One region of the Saccharopolyspora sp. NPDC050389 genome, then DNA from elsewhere that is predicted to be linked to it. Evidence: riboswitches for the same ligand, from Rfam matches in the RefSeq annotation. Region 1 holds a riboswitch; the other holds the start of a gene.
What was found. A riboswitch is a leader RNA that binds a small molecule or an ion and turns the genes downstream of it on or off. The one in region 1 is predicted to bind cobalamin.

Region 1 (7,480 bases):
GAACTGGAACACACCGATCGACCAGCCCTGGTTCCAGCCGCGCAGCGCGAGCCCGAAGGCCGCGGTGGACTTGCCCTTCATCTCGCCGGTGTGCACCACGAGCAGCGGCCTGTTGCGGCGCTGGCGAGTGGTCAACCCGTCGTTCGGCACTGTCGAAGGCTGTCCCTGAGGCATGCCCCGACCCTAACGGGCCGCCCCCGCGACACCGGCCCCGAGCGGCCTCAGCGGGCGGGGCGGAAGGCCGCGAGCTGCTCGTCGAGGCAGCGGGCCAGGCGGGGCTTGTCCGCCGGGCCGAAGGTGTTCCAGCGCTCGCCGTCGTTGTTGCGGCGCGTCGTGACGCTGTAGCGGCCTTCTTCGGTGTCTCGCCAGCCGATCGCCGGAAGCCGGACCGGTTGCCCACCGCCGTCCCGGCCGGTCACCACGAAGTAGCCGACCCGCCGCGTCGGCAGCGCCATGGTCTTCTCGACCTTGCGCAGTTCCCCGCCACCGCCGCGCGCGCCCGGTGGACGGCGTCCGACTTGCCGTCGTAGGGGGTGACCGCCACGTCGATCTCCGGGCGGTGCAACAGGTTCAGCGCCTGCTCCACCTCCGGTTCGGCCCGGCCGCGATCGGCCGGCCGGCGCTGCTCCAGCCATGCCCGGGAACGCCGATACGAGACATATCCGCAAAACCTCAGCCCTTGATCACGCCCCAATGGCCTAATGCCACCCACTCCGATGGTGGCCGAGGTCACGGGATTCTGGAACGGTGCAGGCCGCGATCATGGACGGTCGTCCCAATCAGCGAGGGAGCCGCCCGATGCCGACCAGGCCACCGCTGGTGCTGTCCTTCGCCGCGCTGATCTCCAACTTCGACCGCTTCGCGGTCACCCCGATGCTGCTGCTGATCGCGCTCGCGCTGAACGAGCCGCTGGCCACCGCGGTCGCCGTCGCCAGCGGCTACTTCCTCGCCTACGGCCTTTCCCAGCCGCTGTGGGGTTTGCTGTCGGATCGCTTCGGCCGGCTGCCGGTCATGCGCGGCACGATGCTCGCCGCCGCGGCGGGCGGGTTGGTTTCCGCGCTGGCGCCGAATCTGACCGCGCTGATCGTGGCGCGCGTGGTCACCGGCGCGTGCATGGGCGCCGTCGTGCCCGCTTCGCTGACCTATGTCGGCGACACCGTGCCGCAGGAGCACCGGCAGGGCGCGCTCTCGGATCTGATGGCGGCGTCGGCGATGGGCACCGCGTTGGCGACCGCCGTCGGCGGACTCCTGGCCGGTTTTCTGGACTGGCGCGCGGTTTTCGCGCTCCCGGCCGTCTGCGCCGCGTTGTGCGCCGTCCTGCTCCGCAAGCTGCCGGAGCCGGAGCGCGCTCAGGCCCAGGGCGTGCGCGACCACCTGATGGCGGTGTTGACGAATCGCTGGGCGCTGCTGGTCTTCGGGTTGGTGTTCGTCGAGGGCGCGGTGTTGCTGGGCACCATGACGTTCCTGGCGTCGGCGCTGGTGCACGAGGGCGTGGACGTCGCGGTGGCCGGGCTCGCCACCGCCGCTTACGGCGTCGGCGTGTGGGTGTTCTCCCGGCTGGTGAAGGCGCTGGGGCGGCGGTTGGCGGTCTGGCAGTTGATCGCGATCGGCGGCGCGTCGATGTTCGTCGGCTACCTGGTCGTGACCACCACCGCGAGCATCGCGACCGTGGTGGTCACGGCGTTGCTGCTCGGCGGCGGCTGGTCGTTCATGCATTCGTCGTTGCAGACCTGGGTGACCTCGGTGGTTCCGGAGGCCAGGGGCACCGCCGTGGCGTTGTTCGCCTCGGCGTTGTTCCTGGGCAGCGCGGCCGCCTCGGCGGCCGCCGGGCATTTCGCGGAACGCGGCTCGTACGGGTTGATCTTCGGGATCGCCGCCACCACGGCGGTTCCGCTGCTGATCACGGCGGCCGCCTGCCGCCACCGCTACCAAACCCGCGTCGTCGCGCCGGAGGGTCCGCCGTCGGTCGGCGACCGGGCGGCGTGAGCCGGGCGGTCGCGAATCGGTTCCGGTGGGCGAAAAAGAGCCCCCGCACTCGACCGGCCTGGGGGTTACCGGGAGCGCGGGGGCATCTTGCGGGTCCACCCCTGGGGGTCAGGTGGACGGCGTCACCGTACCAATCGGTCGGGCGGGTCAGAAGACGAAACGTCGGATCTCGTAATCAAAACGAGATCAAGCCGCACGGGGGCGCTCGTCCCGGACCGCGCGGACGACTCCCGCGACGTTGTCCGCGGAAAGCTCCTCCAGCCGCAGGCAGGGACCGCCGAGCGCGGCCGCGAGCCGACCGGCCAGCCCGAGCCGGACGGGACCGTTCTCGCAATCCACCACGACGGATGCCACGGCCGCCTCGGCGAGCAGGCCCGCCGAGCGCAGCGCGTCATCGACCGCACGCTGCGTCCGAATCCGCCCAGTGAGCCCGGAATCCACCGGCACCGTGGCCTTTCCGTCGGTCAGCAGCACGACCAGGGCCCGTCGCTGCGGATCCCGCATCCGCTCGGTCTGCACCACTCGGTGAACGCGCAGCAATCCGCCGGCCAGCGGCGTGCGACCACCGGTGCGCAGCTGTCGCATCCGCGCGGCCGCGATGTCCACGGAGGACGTCGGAGGCAGCGCGAGTTCCGCCGAGTCGCCGCGGAAGGTCACCACGCCGACCTTGTCGCGACGCTGGTAGGCATCCCGCAGCAGCGATAGGACGGCGCCGCTGACCGCCGACATCCGTTCCCGGGCGGCCATCGACCCCGACGCGTCCACCGCGAACAGCACCAGGTTCCCCTCGCGCCCCTCCCGGATGGCGCGCCGCAGATCGTCCCCCCGCAGCACCAGCCCGGGGCCGCTGCGCCCGCGCACGACCTGATGCGGTGCCGCGGCGGCCAGCGTGGCCGACAGGTGAATGCCGTGTCCCTCCACAGTGGACGAGCGCGTCGTCCGGCCGCTCCGCGCCCGGGACCGCGACCGCCGTCCCGGCGCGCCGTCGCCGAGCCCCGGCACCTCCAGCAGCCGCGCCTGGAACGCCGGCGCCGGCGCTGCCGGCGGCCGCTGCGCGGGCGCCCGGTCGTCGCTGCGCTCCTCCGAGCCGTCGGCCCCGCCGTCCGGCCCCGTAGGCCCCTCGGGCCCTTCCGGCGGCTGGCCGCCGCCGTCCGGTCCTTCCGGCGGCTCGTCGTCGCCGTCGTCGGCGTGCTCCGCCGCCTCGGACAGGGCCTGTTGGAGCTGGTCTTCGGCGATGCCGGGCTCGTCGAACGGGTCGCGGCGGCGCCGGTGCGGCAGCGCGAGCCGGGCCGCCGCCTCGACGTCCTCCTCGGCGACCGCCTCGGCGCCGCGCCAGGCCGCGTGCGCGATGGCGGTGCGCGCCAGCACGAGGTCGGCTCGCATGCCGTCGACGTCGAAAGACGCGCACAACGCGGAGATCCGGCGCAACTCTCCGTCCGGGAGGGCCACCGAGTCCACTCGGGAACGGGCGGCGGCGATCCACGCGGCCAGTTCGGCGTCGGCGTCAGCCCACCGCGCGGCGAACCCGGCCGGGTCGGCTTCGAACGCCAGGCGGCGGCGCACCACCTCGGTCCGGGTCGTCACCTCCCGCGACGCGGCGACGTGCACGGTGAGCCCGAACCGGTCGAGCAGCTGCGGGCGCAGCTCGCCTTCCTCCGGGTTCATGGTGCCCACCAGCAGGAACGACGCCGCGTGCGACACCGAAACGCCTTCCCGCTCGACGTGCGCGCGGCCCATCGCCGCGGCGTCCAGCAGGAGGTCCACGAGGTGGTCGTGCAGCAGGTTCACCTCGTCGACGTAGAGCACGCCCCGGTGCGCGGCGGCGAGCAGGCCGGGCTGGAAGGCGCGGACCCCTTCGGTCAGGGCGCGTTCCAGGTCGAGCGAGCCGATCAACCGGTCCTCGGTGGCGCCGACGGGGAGTTCGACGAGCTGGGCGGGTCGCTGCGTGGCCTCGGAGCCGTGCGGACCGTCCGGGCACTGCGGGTCGGCGGCCTGCGGGGCGCAGCCGAAGCGGCAGTCGGTGATCACGTCGAGCGGCGGCAGCAGCGACGCCAGCGCACGCACCACGGTCGACTTCGCCGTGCCCTTCTCGCCTCGGACGAGCACGCCGCCGATGCCCGGGTGCACGGCGTTGAGCAGCAGCGCCAGCCGGAGATCGTCGTGGCCGACGACGGCGGAGAAGGGAAAGCGCGGGGCAGCGGTCATGCCAGGTGTTCCTTCCTCGGGGTTCGGACGCCCCGGTGGCGGGAACAAGGGGCGGCAGTGTCCTGACTCCCGGATCACCGCGTCCCTCCGGCCTTCCCAGGTCGCCCCGGTGGCTCGCGAGGGAGGGCCGCTCCCCGGTCACAGTGGCGCCGACCGTGCCGGATTCCCACCGGCTTCCTGGCGCACCCCTTGCATTCGGATCAAGGTGCATCGTCGCAGAACTCGCCCGGCGGACCAACCGGCCGCGGCGGCGACGAGACCAGCACCACTGCGGCCGGCGCGAACGGGCCGTTCGCCCCGCAGAACGGCCCGTTCGCTCCACCGCACCTACCGGCGCGCCGCGGCGTGCAGCCCGTCGGTGATGTAGCGGTGCGCGTGGCGGGCCAGGTCCTCGTTGTCGTCCCACAGGTTCCGCCACACCGCGAGGGTGTCCGACAGCGCCGGGTCCACCACGGCCGAGGAGAAGCTCTCGAAGGTGATCGGCCCGGTGTAGCCGATGTCCACCAGCGCGCGGAAGAACGCCGGGAAGTCGATCGTGCCGGATCCCAGGAAGCCGCGGTGGCTCTCCCCGATGTGCACGTACCCGAGCCGGTCCCCGGCCTCCTGCACCGGCCGCACGAAGTCGGGTTCCTCGATGTTCATTTGACATCCTCCCCCGCCTGAGGCGGGGGATTCCGACTCTCACTAGAGCAAGAGTTGAGGTTCACGGACACTCTTCGACCGCTCACGCGGTGTTGTCCCTCCGGCACAGGCCAACAGCCTGGGACTTTCGTCCTGTCCTGCCGCGACGTTCATGCTCGCGTTGACATCGGCGTTGCAGGTGAAACCACAGTGGGAACAGACGAACTCGGCTTGGTTCTTGCGCGAGTCCTTGTCGATCCAACCGCAGTCGCTGCACCGCAGACTGGTGTACGGGGCGGGTACGTCTTCAACCCGTCCACGTGCTTTGTGTTCGGTCCGCTGCCGCAGCAGCCCCCAGCCCTGGGCAAGTATTGCCCGGTTCAGCCCGGACTTCGCTCGTACGTTGCGTCCGGGCTGATCAACCGTCCCCTTCGCTGAGGCGGTCATGTTCCGGATGTTCAGCTTCTCGAACCGGATCACATCAAACGACCAGGCCAGCGTGGTGCTGGTCTTCTCCGCCCAGTCCTTCCGCCGGTTCGCTTCCCGCGCTTTGAGCTTCGCGACCTTGGCGTACTCGGCTGCTCGCTGGGGACTGGCCTTCGGTGCCCGAGCAGCGCGGCGTTGATGTTTGCGGATCCCCGCTCGTTCCTTGCCCGACAGCTGAGGGCAGTTCAGCGTCCGCCCATCCGACAACGCCGCAGTGATCGTCACACCACGGTCGATACCGATCTTCTCCCCATTGCCAGGTTCCGGGATCGGTTCGGGGATGACAGCGAACGCCACGTGCCACTGACCGTTGCGGTAGGTCACCCGGAACGTTTTCGCGACAGGCAGGTCGCGGCGGGCGAGCCGGAACCGCACCCACCCGCAGCCTGGGACCTTGACTTGCGCCCAGCTGCGGTTGAGCTTGTGCACCACAACGTTTCGGGCCATGACCTGCTTACCGCGAACGTTGAGCAGCGCAGTACCGTCCGGGTTGAACGCGGGAACCCGGTCGGTGCCGATGACACGGAACCCTTCGTGCCGGTGCTTCTTCCGCCATGCCGGCTCACCGAACCCGGAATTGAACCGGGCCTGTTTGGCGTAGTGAAAATCCTTGAGCGCCTGCTGCTGAACGTCGACGTTGCCGTCTCGCAGCCACTCGTTGCCAGCACGGGCTTCGGTGAGCTGACGGCACTGCTCAGCGAACCCAGGCGCGCTCTTGCGTCCTGGCCGCCAGTTCGAATGCTGTTGCACGGCGAGGTTCCACACGTACCGGGCGTGCGCGCAGTGCCGCAGCATCTGCTGCTCCTGCTGCGCAGTGGGGTACATCCGAAACCTCGCCATGATCACAAAGTATCGTGCTCAAGCATGAGAGAGCTGGACGGGTTGATCTCCGCTCCCCAAGCGGCGGAACTTCTCGGGGTCAACCGGGCCACCCTGTACCGCTACGCCAGCACCTACGACGACTTTCCCGAACCCACCAAGATCGGCCGCACGGTACTGTACCGACCGGATGCCTTGCGGGAGTGGAGACGTGATCACCCGGCTATCCGGAAACATGCGGCCGATTCACCCCCGCCCTAGAGGACGGCCCCCTCGGCCGAATCCAGGTGGATGCCGATCAGATTCACTTGCCACTCCTCGTTTGTTCGTGAGCGTTTTTCGGCGCTATGGCACTCAAAAACACTCACGACCACCTGCCTGCGGAAATTCAGCCTCGCCCAGCTCGGGGCCGTCCTGGCTGGGGATCTTCAACACCAGCGTCAGCGCCGAGCACGTAGAGCAGCGCGAACACCCACATCACGCCGCCGACGCCGAACAGCGGCAGCACGATCCCGACGATCGCCGGGCCACTGCGGTGGCCAGCCCCGCGCCGAGGTCCAGCGCCGCCATCGCCGCGCCCCGCCGGTCCGGCGCCATGGTCGGCATCAGCGCCGCCATCGGCACGAACCCGGCCAGCGTCGCGCCGTAGAGCACCGAGGTGATCAGCGCGATCGAGTAGCTGTGCATGGCCAGCGGGAGGTAGTGGAAATGCGCGAGCAGCAAGGAAGTGCTCGCGAAAGGAGAGCGCGTCGAAGACGCCGCTGGGCCGGGACAGGCTCAGGCGGCGTCGGGGCCGGTGCGGGACCGGCAGAAGGGGTGCGCGCGATTCACCCGGCCGCGAAGCGCCGGGTCCGGTGGCAGGGCGACGGATGCGGGGCAGCACAACGCGGCGATCACGCCGGCCTGTGCACCCATTGCCGCTCCTCCACGTTCCATTTGGACGCGGGGAGCTTGGCAGCCCGAATGACCGAGGTCAAGTCCCGAGTAGCGCCGGTCACGCCCGCCGGCGGGGCTCGCGGCGCATGTCGACGTGCGGGATGCCGTCTTCGAGGTATTCCTCGCCGTCTTCGGTGAACCCGAAGGAGCGGTAGAACTCCTTGGCGTAGGTCTGGGCGGCGAGCACGGCAGGCGCTTGCTGCACCTCCGCGACCGCGGCGCGCATCAGCTTGCGCCCCAGGCCCAGCCCGCGCGCGCTCTTGGCGGTGCATACCCGGCCGATGCGGAAGGTGCCGTCGGGGTCTTCCAGCAGCCGCAGGTAGCCGAGCACGTAGCCGTCGGCGGAGTCGATCCAGAAGTGCCGGGTGGTCTCTTCCAGGTCGCGACCGTCCAACTCCGGGTAGGGGCATTCCTGTTCGACGACGAA
Region 2 (7,480 bases), on a different contig from region 1:
CTGCGCCGCCGCGAGAACTGGTTTCCGCCGGCGCCGCGGTTCCGCAAGGGCGTGCTCGGCAAGTACGCGAAGCTGGTCGGCTCGGCGGCGGAAGGAGCGGTTTGCGAGTGATCAGGTTCGCGGGCCCTGCTGCGGCCGGGCCTGGAGCTGTTCCGCCATTTCCTTGGTGATCCGAGACGTCGTGCCGCACCAGGTGCAGGTCAACGCGTACCGGGTGCTGGTAGGGAACAGCGGGATGAAGAACAGCGTGAACTTGGTGATGCCCTTGTTGAGGGTCGTCGCGTACGTGCCGCGGCAGCCCGGGCAGGTGAGCTGCAGGCTGGCCAGCCGCTGGACCCTGCTCCGGAATCCCCAGATGATCACGCTTTCCTCCCCGGTGCGGTGTGTGATCGCCAGCCGACGTTAGGGCCGGCCGGGATTCGAGCGGGGCGGGTTGCTCGATCGTCGATGAGTGGGAGTGCTCACATCGAAGCGAACGGCCTGTTCGCGCCGCCTATCGGAGTGAACAGGCCGTTCGCTTTATGTCGCCGGGTTCAGTCCCAGGACAGGGAGCCGCCGGACTGGTATTCGATCACCCGGGTCTCGAAGAAGTTCTTCTCCTTCTTCAGATCCATGGCCTCCGACATCCACGGGAAGGGGTTGTCGGCCTCCGGGAACACCGGCTCCAGGCCCAGCTGGGCGCAGCGCCGGTTGGTGATGAAGTGCATGTACTGGGCGCAGAGCTCGGCGTTGATGCCGAGCAGCCCGCGCGGCATCGTGTCGCGCCCGTAGGCGATCTCCAGCTCGCAGGCCTCCGCCAGCATCCTCCGGATCTCCGCCTGGAACTCCTCGGTCCACAGGTGCGGGTTCTCCAGCTTGATCTGGTTGATGCAGTCGATGCCGAAGTTCAGGTGGATCGACTCGTCGCGCAGGATGTACTGGTACTGCTCGGCGATGCCGACCATCTTGTTCCGCCGGCCCAGCGCGAGGATCTGCGCGAACCCGGTGTAGAACCACATGCCCTCGAAGATCACGTAGAACGCCACGAGGTCGCGCAGGAATGCCTGGTCGGCCTCGGTGCTGCCGGTGGCGAAGTCGGGATCTTCCAGGCTGCGGGTGTACTGCAGCGCCCAGGCGTCCTTGTCGGCGATCGACGGGATCTCGCGGTACATGTTGAACAGCTCGCCCTCGTCGAGGCCGAGGCTTTCGCAGATGTACTGGAAGGTGTGGGTGTGCACGGCCTCTTCGAAGGCCTGGCGCAGCAGGTACTGGCGGCACTCGGGGTTGGTGATGTGCCGGTAGACGGCGAGCACGATGTTGTTGGCCACCAGGGATTCCGCGGTGGCGAAGAAGCCGAGGTTGCGCTTGAGCAGCAGGCGCTCGTCGGCGCTGAGCCCGTCGGCGGACTTCCACAGCGCGATGTCGGCCTGCATCGAGATCTCGGTGGGCATCCAGTGGTTGTTGCAGCCCGCGAGGTACTTCTCCCAGGCCCAGCCGTACTTGAGCGGGAGCAGCTGGTTGACGTCGGCGCGAGCGTTGATCATCGCCTTGTCGCCGACGGCGACGCGGCCGCCGGAGCGGTCGATCTCGCCGAGCCCGGCGGAAGTGTTCGGCTGGGTGGTGGTCATGCGCTGGTGCTCCAGAACGGTGATGCGGACAGTTTCAGCGAAACTGCGATGGGTGACTGGGGATGGTGTGGCCGGCGGAGCCGCCGCGCGCGAAGGTTCCCGATTTCAGGCAAAATCGGGAACCTTCGGCCCGCGGCCGGGCGTCCGGTGTCAGGCAGGGCCGGTATCGGCCGGCCGGCTCGTTCTCACTGGCAGGCTTCGCAGTCGGGGTCTTCGACCGAGCAGGCCGCGCCGGCCGACGCGGTCGGGATCTCCGAAACCGGGACCGCGGTCGGGACGGCGTTGAGCTTGCCGTCGGTGCCGCGCAGGGTGCTCTTCTCCACGTGGGTCGCGCTGGTGGAGCGCAGGTAGTACGTGGTCTTCAGGCCCTTGTGCCAGGCGAGCCGGTAGAGCTCGTCGAGCGTGCGGCCGCTGGGCCGGCTGACGTAGAGGTTCAGCGACTGCGCCTGGTCGATCCACTTCTGCCGACGCGCCGCAGCCTCCACCAGCCAGCGCGGTTCGATCTCGAACGCGGTGGCGTACAGGTCCTTGAGCTCCTGTGGGATCCGCTCGATCGGCAGCAGGCTGCCGTCGTGGAACTTCAGGTCCGCGACCATCGCCTCGTCCCACAGCCCGGCCCGCTTCAGGTCGGCGACCAGGTGCGGGTTGACCACGGTGAAGTCGCCGGACATGTTCGCCTTGACGTACAGGTTGCGGTAGACCGGCTCGATGGACTGGTTGACGCCGCAGATGTTGGAGATCGTGGCGGTCGGCGCGATGGCCATCACGTTGGAGTTGCGCATGCCGTCGCGCACCACCCGCGCCCGCAGCGCCTCCCAGTCCAGTGTGGACGATAGGTCCAGGTCGACGTCGCCGTCGCGGGCCTCGGCGAGCAGTTCGAGCGAGTCGATCGGCAGGACGCCGCGGCTCCACAGCGACCCGTCGAAGGACTCGTAGCGGCCGCGCTCGGCCGCGAGCGCGCTGGACGCGGCGATGGCGTGGTAGCTGATCTGCTCCATGCTGCGGTCGGCGAACTCCACCGCGGCATCCGACGACGCCGGGATGCGCTGCACGAACAGCGCGTCCGCGAAGCCCATCAGCCCCAGCCCGACCGGCCGGTGCCGCAGGTTGGACCGGCGCGCCTCGGGGATCGTGTAGAAGTTGATGTCGATGACGTTGTCCAGCATCCGCACGGCGATGCGGGTGGTGCGCTCCAGCTTCTCGGCGTCGATGCCGTCGGCGGTGACGTGCCGGGCCAGGTTGATCGACCCGAGGTTGCACACCGCCACCTCGTCGGTGCTGGTGTTCAGGGTGATCTCGGTGCAAAGGTTCGAGGAGTGCACGACGCCGTTGTGCTGCTGCGGTGAACGCAGGTTGCACGGGTCCTTGAAGGTGATCCAGGGGTGGCCGGTCTCGAAGAGCATGGTCAGCATCCGCCGCCACAACTCCACCGCTCGGACCCGCTTGAACACCTTGATCTCGCCGCGGTCGGCGGCCTGCTCGTAGGCGCGGTAGCGCTCGGCGAACGCCCGGCCGTAGAGGTCGTGCAGGTCCGGGGTCTCGTCCGGGGAGAACAGCGTCCACTGCCCGTCGGCCTCGACGCGGCGCAGGAACTCGTCGGGCACCCAGTTCGCCGTGTTCATGTCGTGGGTGCGGCGGCGGTCGTCGCCGGTGTTCTTGCGCAGGTCGAGGAACTCCTCGACGTCGATGTGCCAGGTCTCCAGGTACGCGCACACCGCGCCCTTGCGCCGGCCGCCCTGGTTGACCGCCACGGCGGTGTCGTTGGCGATCTTCAGGAACGGCACCACGCCCTGCGACTTGCCGTTGGTGCCGTTGATGTGGGCGCCGATGCCGCGCACCGGCGTCCAGTCGTTGCCCAGCCCGCCGGCGTACTTCGAAAGCAGCGCGTTGTTGCTGATCGAGTGGAAGATGCCGGACAGGTCGTCGTCCACAGTGGTCAGGAAGCAGGACGACAGCTGCGGCCGGGTGGTGCCGGCGTTGAACAGCGTCGGCGTCGAGCACATGAAGTCGAACGACGACAGCAGGTGGTAGAACTCGATGGCCCGGGCCTCGCGGTCGTCCTCGCGCAGCGCGAGGCCCATTGCGACCCGCATGAAGAACGCCTGCGGCAGCTCGAACCGGGTGCCGTCGTGGTGCAGGAAGTAGCGGTCGTAGAGGGTCTGCAGGCCGAGGAAGCCGAAGGTCAGGTCGCGTTCCGGAGCCAGCGCGCCGCCCAGTCGCGCCAGGTCGAAGGTGCCCAGCTCCGGGTCTAGCCGGTTCAGCTCGATGCCGCGCCGCACGTAGTCGGCGAAGTACTTCGGGTAGCGGGCGCGCATCTCCTCCTGGTCGGCCTCCTGCGGCTCGCTGAGGAAGCTCAGCGCCTCGCGCCGCATCCGGTCCAGCAGCAGCCGGGCGGTGACCTGCGAGTAGTTCGGTTCGGTCTCGATCAGCGTGCGCGCCGCCATGACCTGGGCCAATGCGAGCTCGTCGTCGCTGATGCCGGTGTAGCCGGTGCGTCGCACCTCGTCGAGCACGGCTTCCGCGGACACGCCGGACAGCCCGGCGCAGGCTTGGTGGACCACAGTGGACACGCGGGTCCAGTCGTTGAGTGTCGCCGTCACGGGCTCTCTCCCTCGCGAGCTCGGCGGACCACGACGGCGCGCGAGGAGACCCGGCGGCGGCAGCCGCTGGTCGTCCGCGCAGACCCGCCCTCGAGGTCCCGGACTGCACGCTTCGCGCGTGCACCGGCGGCAGGTCTTCGGACTCACGGGCGGCCTAGTGGTCGCGGCTTCCCAGGCTGCTCGCCCAGTGCTCTACCCGCTGCCGTTTCGGCAGTCGGGTCACGACGTTCGTTCCCGTTCACCGCTGCGGGGCAGTCCCGGATTCGCACCGGGTTCCCTCTTGCCTCACCGGATGCCTCCGGTGAACCACCAGCGATCGACACACTACATGTTGGGTTCAGAGACGGCGTGCATGGGCAGATAACGGCGTGGCGCGGTACCGGTCGACAGTCCGGGCGCATTGCCCGAGACTGGGCGGCCGAGGGCTGGCGAAAGGGGTACCGGTGGACGAGGCGAAGCTTCGGTCGTTGGTTTCGGAGTTGACCGTGGCGGACAAGGCGCTGCTGTTGACCGGCGCCGACTTCTGGACCCTGCACCCGATGCCCAAGATCGGGTTGCGGTCGCTGGTGCTCTCCGACGGCCCGAACGGGGTGCGCGGCACGACCTGGGACGAGCGCGACACCTCGCTGCTGTTCCCGGTGGCGTCCGCGCTGGCGGCGACGTGGGATCGGGCGGCGGCGCGGGCGGTGGGGGAGATGTTCGGCGACGAGGCGCGCCGCCGGGGCGTGCACGTGGTGCTGGCGCCGACGATCAACGTGCATCGAAGTCCTTTCGGGGGCAGGCATTTCGAGAACTTCTCCGAAGATCCGTTGCTGATCGCCGAGATCGGCGCCGAGGTGGTGGCGGGCATCCAGTCGCGCGGGGTGGCCGCGACGCCGAAGCACTTCGTCGCCAACGACAGCGAAACCGAGCGGCTCAGCTACGACGCGGTCGTCGACGAGCAGACGCTGCGCGAGGTCTACCTCAAGCCGTTCGAGCGGATCATCGCGAAGGCCTCGCCGTGGGCGCTGATGGCCGCCTACAACTCGGTGAACGGCCGCACGATGACCGAGAATTCCGCGCTGGTGAACGACATCCTCAAGAGCGAGTGGGCGTGGGACGGGATGCTCGTGTCGGACTGGTTCGCCACCCGCTCGCTCAAGGAGGCAGCGCTTGGCGGCCTCGACCTGGCGATGCCCGGCCCGAAAAGCCCTTGGAGCGGCGGGAAGCTCGCGAAAGCCGTGGAGCGGGGCGAGGTTCCCGAGGAGGTGCTCGACGACAAGGTTCTGCGCGTGTTGCGGCTGGCCGACCGCGTCGGTGCGTTCGAGGACTCCGAACCCGGCGGCGGCGGACCGTCGGAGGAGGCCCGGCCGGTCATCCGGCGGCTCGCGGCGCAGGGATTCGTGTTGCTGCGCAACGAGATCGTGGCCGACGCGCCACTGCTGCCGATCGACCCGAAGGTCGCGAAGGTCGCGGTGATCGGCGAGAACGCCACCATCCCCGCGGTGCAGGGCGGCGGCTCGTCGCACGTCAGCCCGCCGCACGTGGTGACGCCGCTGGACGGGCTGCGGGCGGCGTTGCCGGACGCGGATGTGGTGTACCAGCGCGGTGTCCGGCATAGGCGACTGCTGGACGTGATCCCGGACGCGGAGAGCACCGATCCGGAAGGTGAGGGGAGCGGCCTGCGGGTCGACTACCTCGGCGCCGACGGTGCGGTGCTCGAGAGCGAACTGCGCGGCACCGATCGGCTGGTGTGGCTCGGTGGCCTGCCTGCCGGGACGAAGTCGTTTCGCCTGCGGGGAATTCTCCGGCTCGACGTCGGTGAGCACGTGTTCGGGGTGAACGGCACCGGCAGCTTCCGCGTCGAACTCTCCGGCCGGGAGGTGCTGGCCGCGGACGTGGTGCGAGCGGACGGGATCGGCGACCCGCTGGGCGACATGCTGGAACCGCCCGAGCAGCGGTTCAACGTGGTGCTCGTGGAATCGGACCTGGACGCTGCCGGTCAGGCCGCGCTGACCGTGGAGTTCACCCCGCAGAGCCTCGATGCGCTGGTGGCGGTCGGAATCGGGCACCGCGCGCGGGAATGGGACGACGCCAGCGAACTCGCCGCGGCCCTGGCGATCGCCCGGGACGCCGACGTCGCGGTGGTCGTGGTCGGCACCAACGACGAGGTCGAGACCGAGGGCCGCGACCGCGTCTCGCTGGACCTGCCGGGCGCGCAGAACGAGCTGGTCCGCAAGGTGGCGGCGGCGAACCCGAACACCGTCGTGGTGGTCAACGCCGGCTCGCCGGTGCTCATGCCCTGGGCCACCGACGTGCCCGCGGTGCTGTGGACCTGGTTTGGCAGCCAGGAATACGGGGACGCGCTGGCCGACGTGCTGCTGGGGCGGGCCGAGCCCGGCGGCCGGCTGCCGACGACGTTCCCGGCCGAGCTCGCCGACGTCCCGGTCCCGCTGCCCGGCGTGCAGCCGGTGGACGGCGAACTGCATTACGCCGAGGGAACTCTGGTCGGCTACCGCGCCTACGAAGACCGGGGCGTGACGCCGGCGTTCCACTTCGGACACGGGCTCGGGTACACGACCTGGGAGTACCTGGAGGTCGTCGCCGAAGGCGAGAACGTACGGGTGAAGCTGCGCAACACCGGTGACCGAGCGGGACGCGAGGTCGTGCAGGTGTACGCCGTGGAGCCGCTGCGGCTGGCGGGGTTCGCCGTCGCCGAGGCCGAGGCGGGAGCCGAGGTGTCGGTGGTGGTGGACGTCGAGCCCGGGGCGCGCGAGCTGCGCGTCGGGCGCAGCGCCGGCGAGCTGCGGATCAGCGCAGCGAAAAGCCCGTGAGTCCGGCGGACCCACGGGCTCTTCTCCGGGTCACTGCTGCGCGAAGGCCTTCTGCAGGTCGTCCAGGACCAGGTTGGCGGCGATCGGGCCGAGACCGAGGAACCAGGTGTCGTCGTGGACCTCGACGGCCTTGCCGTTCTTCACGGCGTTGAGGGTCGTCCACTGCACCGAGTCGACCACGCCGGTCATCTGCTGCTTGGCGCTCTCGCCGTAGGCGGCGTAGAACAGCTGGTCGCCGTCGGCCTGGGAGATCTGCTCGCGGCTGATCTTGGCGTGGGTCTGCTCGATCTGCTGGTTGTCGGGGCGGCTGAAGCCCGCGTCGGCCAGGATCGTGCCGATGAAGGAGCCCTTGCCGTACAGGCGGATTTCGCCGGGGATGAACCGCAGCATGCTGACCTTGCGGGTCGCCGGGTCGCCGACCTGCTTGCCGATGTCGGCGGCGCGCTGCTGGTAGGCGTCG

Region 2: it holds a riboswitch for cobalamin, as region 1 does, so the genes downstream of both, AB0I53_RS02450 (ribonucleoside-diphosphate reductase subunit alpha) here and AB0I53_RS42880 (putative cobaltochelatase) in region 1, are expected to answer to the same signal.

Annotation. Positions count from the first base shown of each region.
Region 1 covers NZ_JBFAKG010000112.1:7,566-15,045, forward strand. The annotation lists gene cobO (cob(I)yrinic acid a,c-diamide adenosyltransferase) at 1-174, opposite strand, end outside; gene AB0I53_RS42870 (ESX secretion-associated protein EspG) at 222-635, opposite strand; gene AB0I53_RS42875 (MFS transporter) at 799-1,986, shown strand; gene AB0I53_RS42880 (putative cobaltochelatase) at 2,173-4,191, opposite strand; cobalamin riboswitch at 4,247-4,371, opposite strand; gene AB0I53_RS42885 (TIM barrel protein) at 4,519-4,833, opposite strand; gene AB0I53_RS42890 (transposase) at 4,876-6,123, opposite strand; gene AB0I53_RS42895 (helix-turn-helix domain-containing protein) at 6,163-6,378, shown strand; gene AB0I53_RS42900 (hypothetical protein) at 6,595-6,840, opposite strand; gene AB0I53_RS42905 (hypothetical protein) at 6,895-7,032, opposite strand; gene AB0I53_RS42910 (GNAT family N-acetyltransferase) at 7,112-7,480, opposite strand, start outside.
Region 2 covers NZ_JBFAKG010000002.1:237,870-245,349, reverse strand. The annotation lists gene ilvD (dihydroxy-acid dehydratase) at 1-111, shown strand, start outside; gene AB0I53_RS02460 (zinc-ribbon domain-containing protein) at 112-363, opposite strand; gene AB0I53_RS02455 (ribonucleotide-diphosphate reductase subunit beta) at 534-1,622, opposite strand; gene AB0I53_RS02450 (ribonucleoside-diphosphate reductase subunit alpha) at 1,793-4,207, opposite strand; cobalamin riboswitch at 4,318-4,533, opposite strand; gene AB0I53_RS02445 (glycoside hydrolase family 3 C-terminal domain-containing protein) at 4,651-7,020, shown strand; gene AB0I53_RS02440 (iron-siderophore ABC transporter substrate-binding protein) at 7,051-7,480, opposite strand, start outside.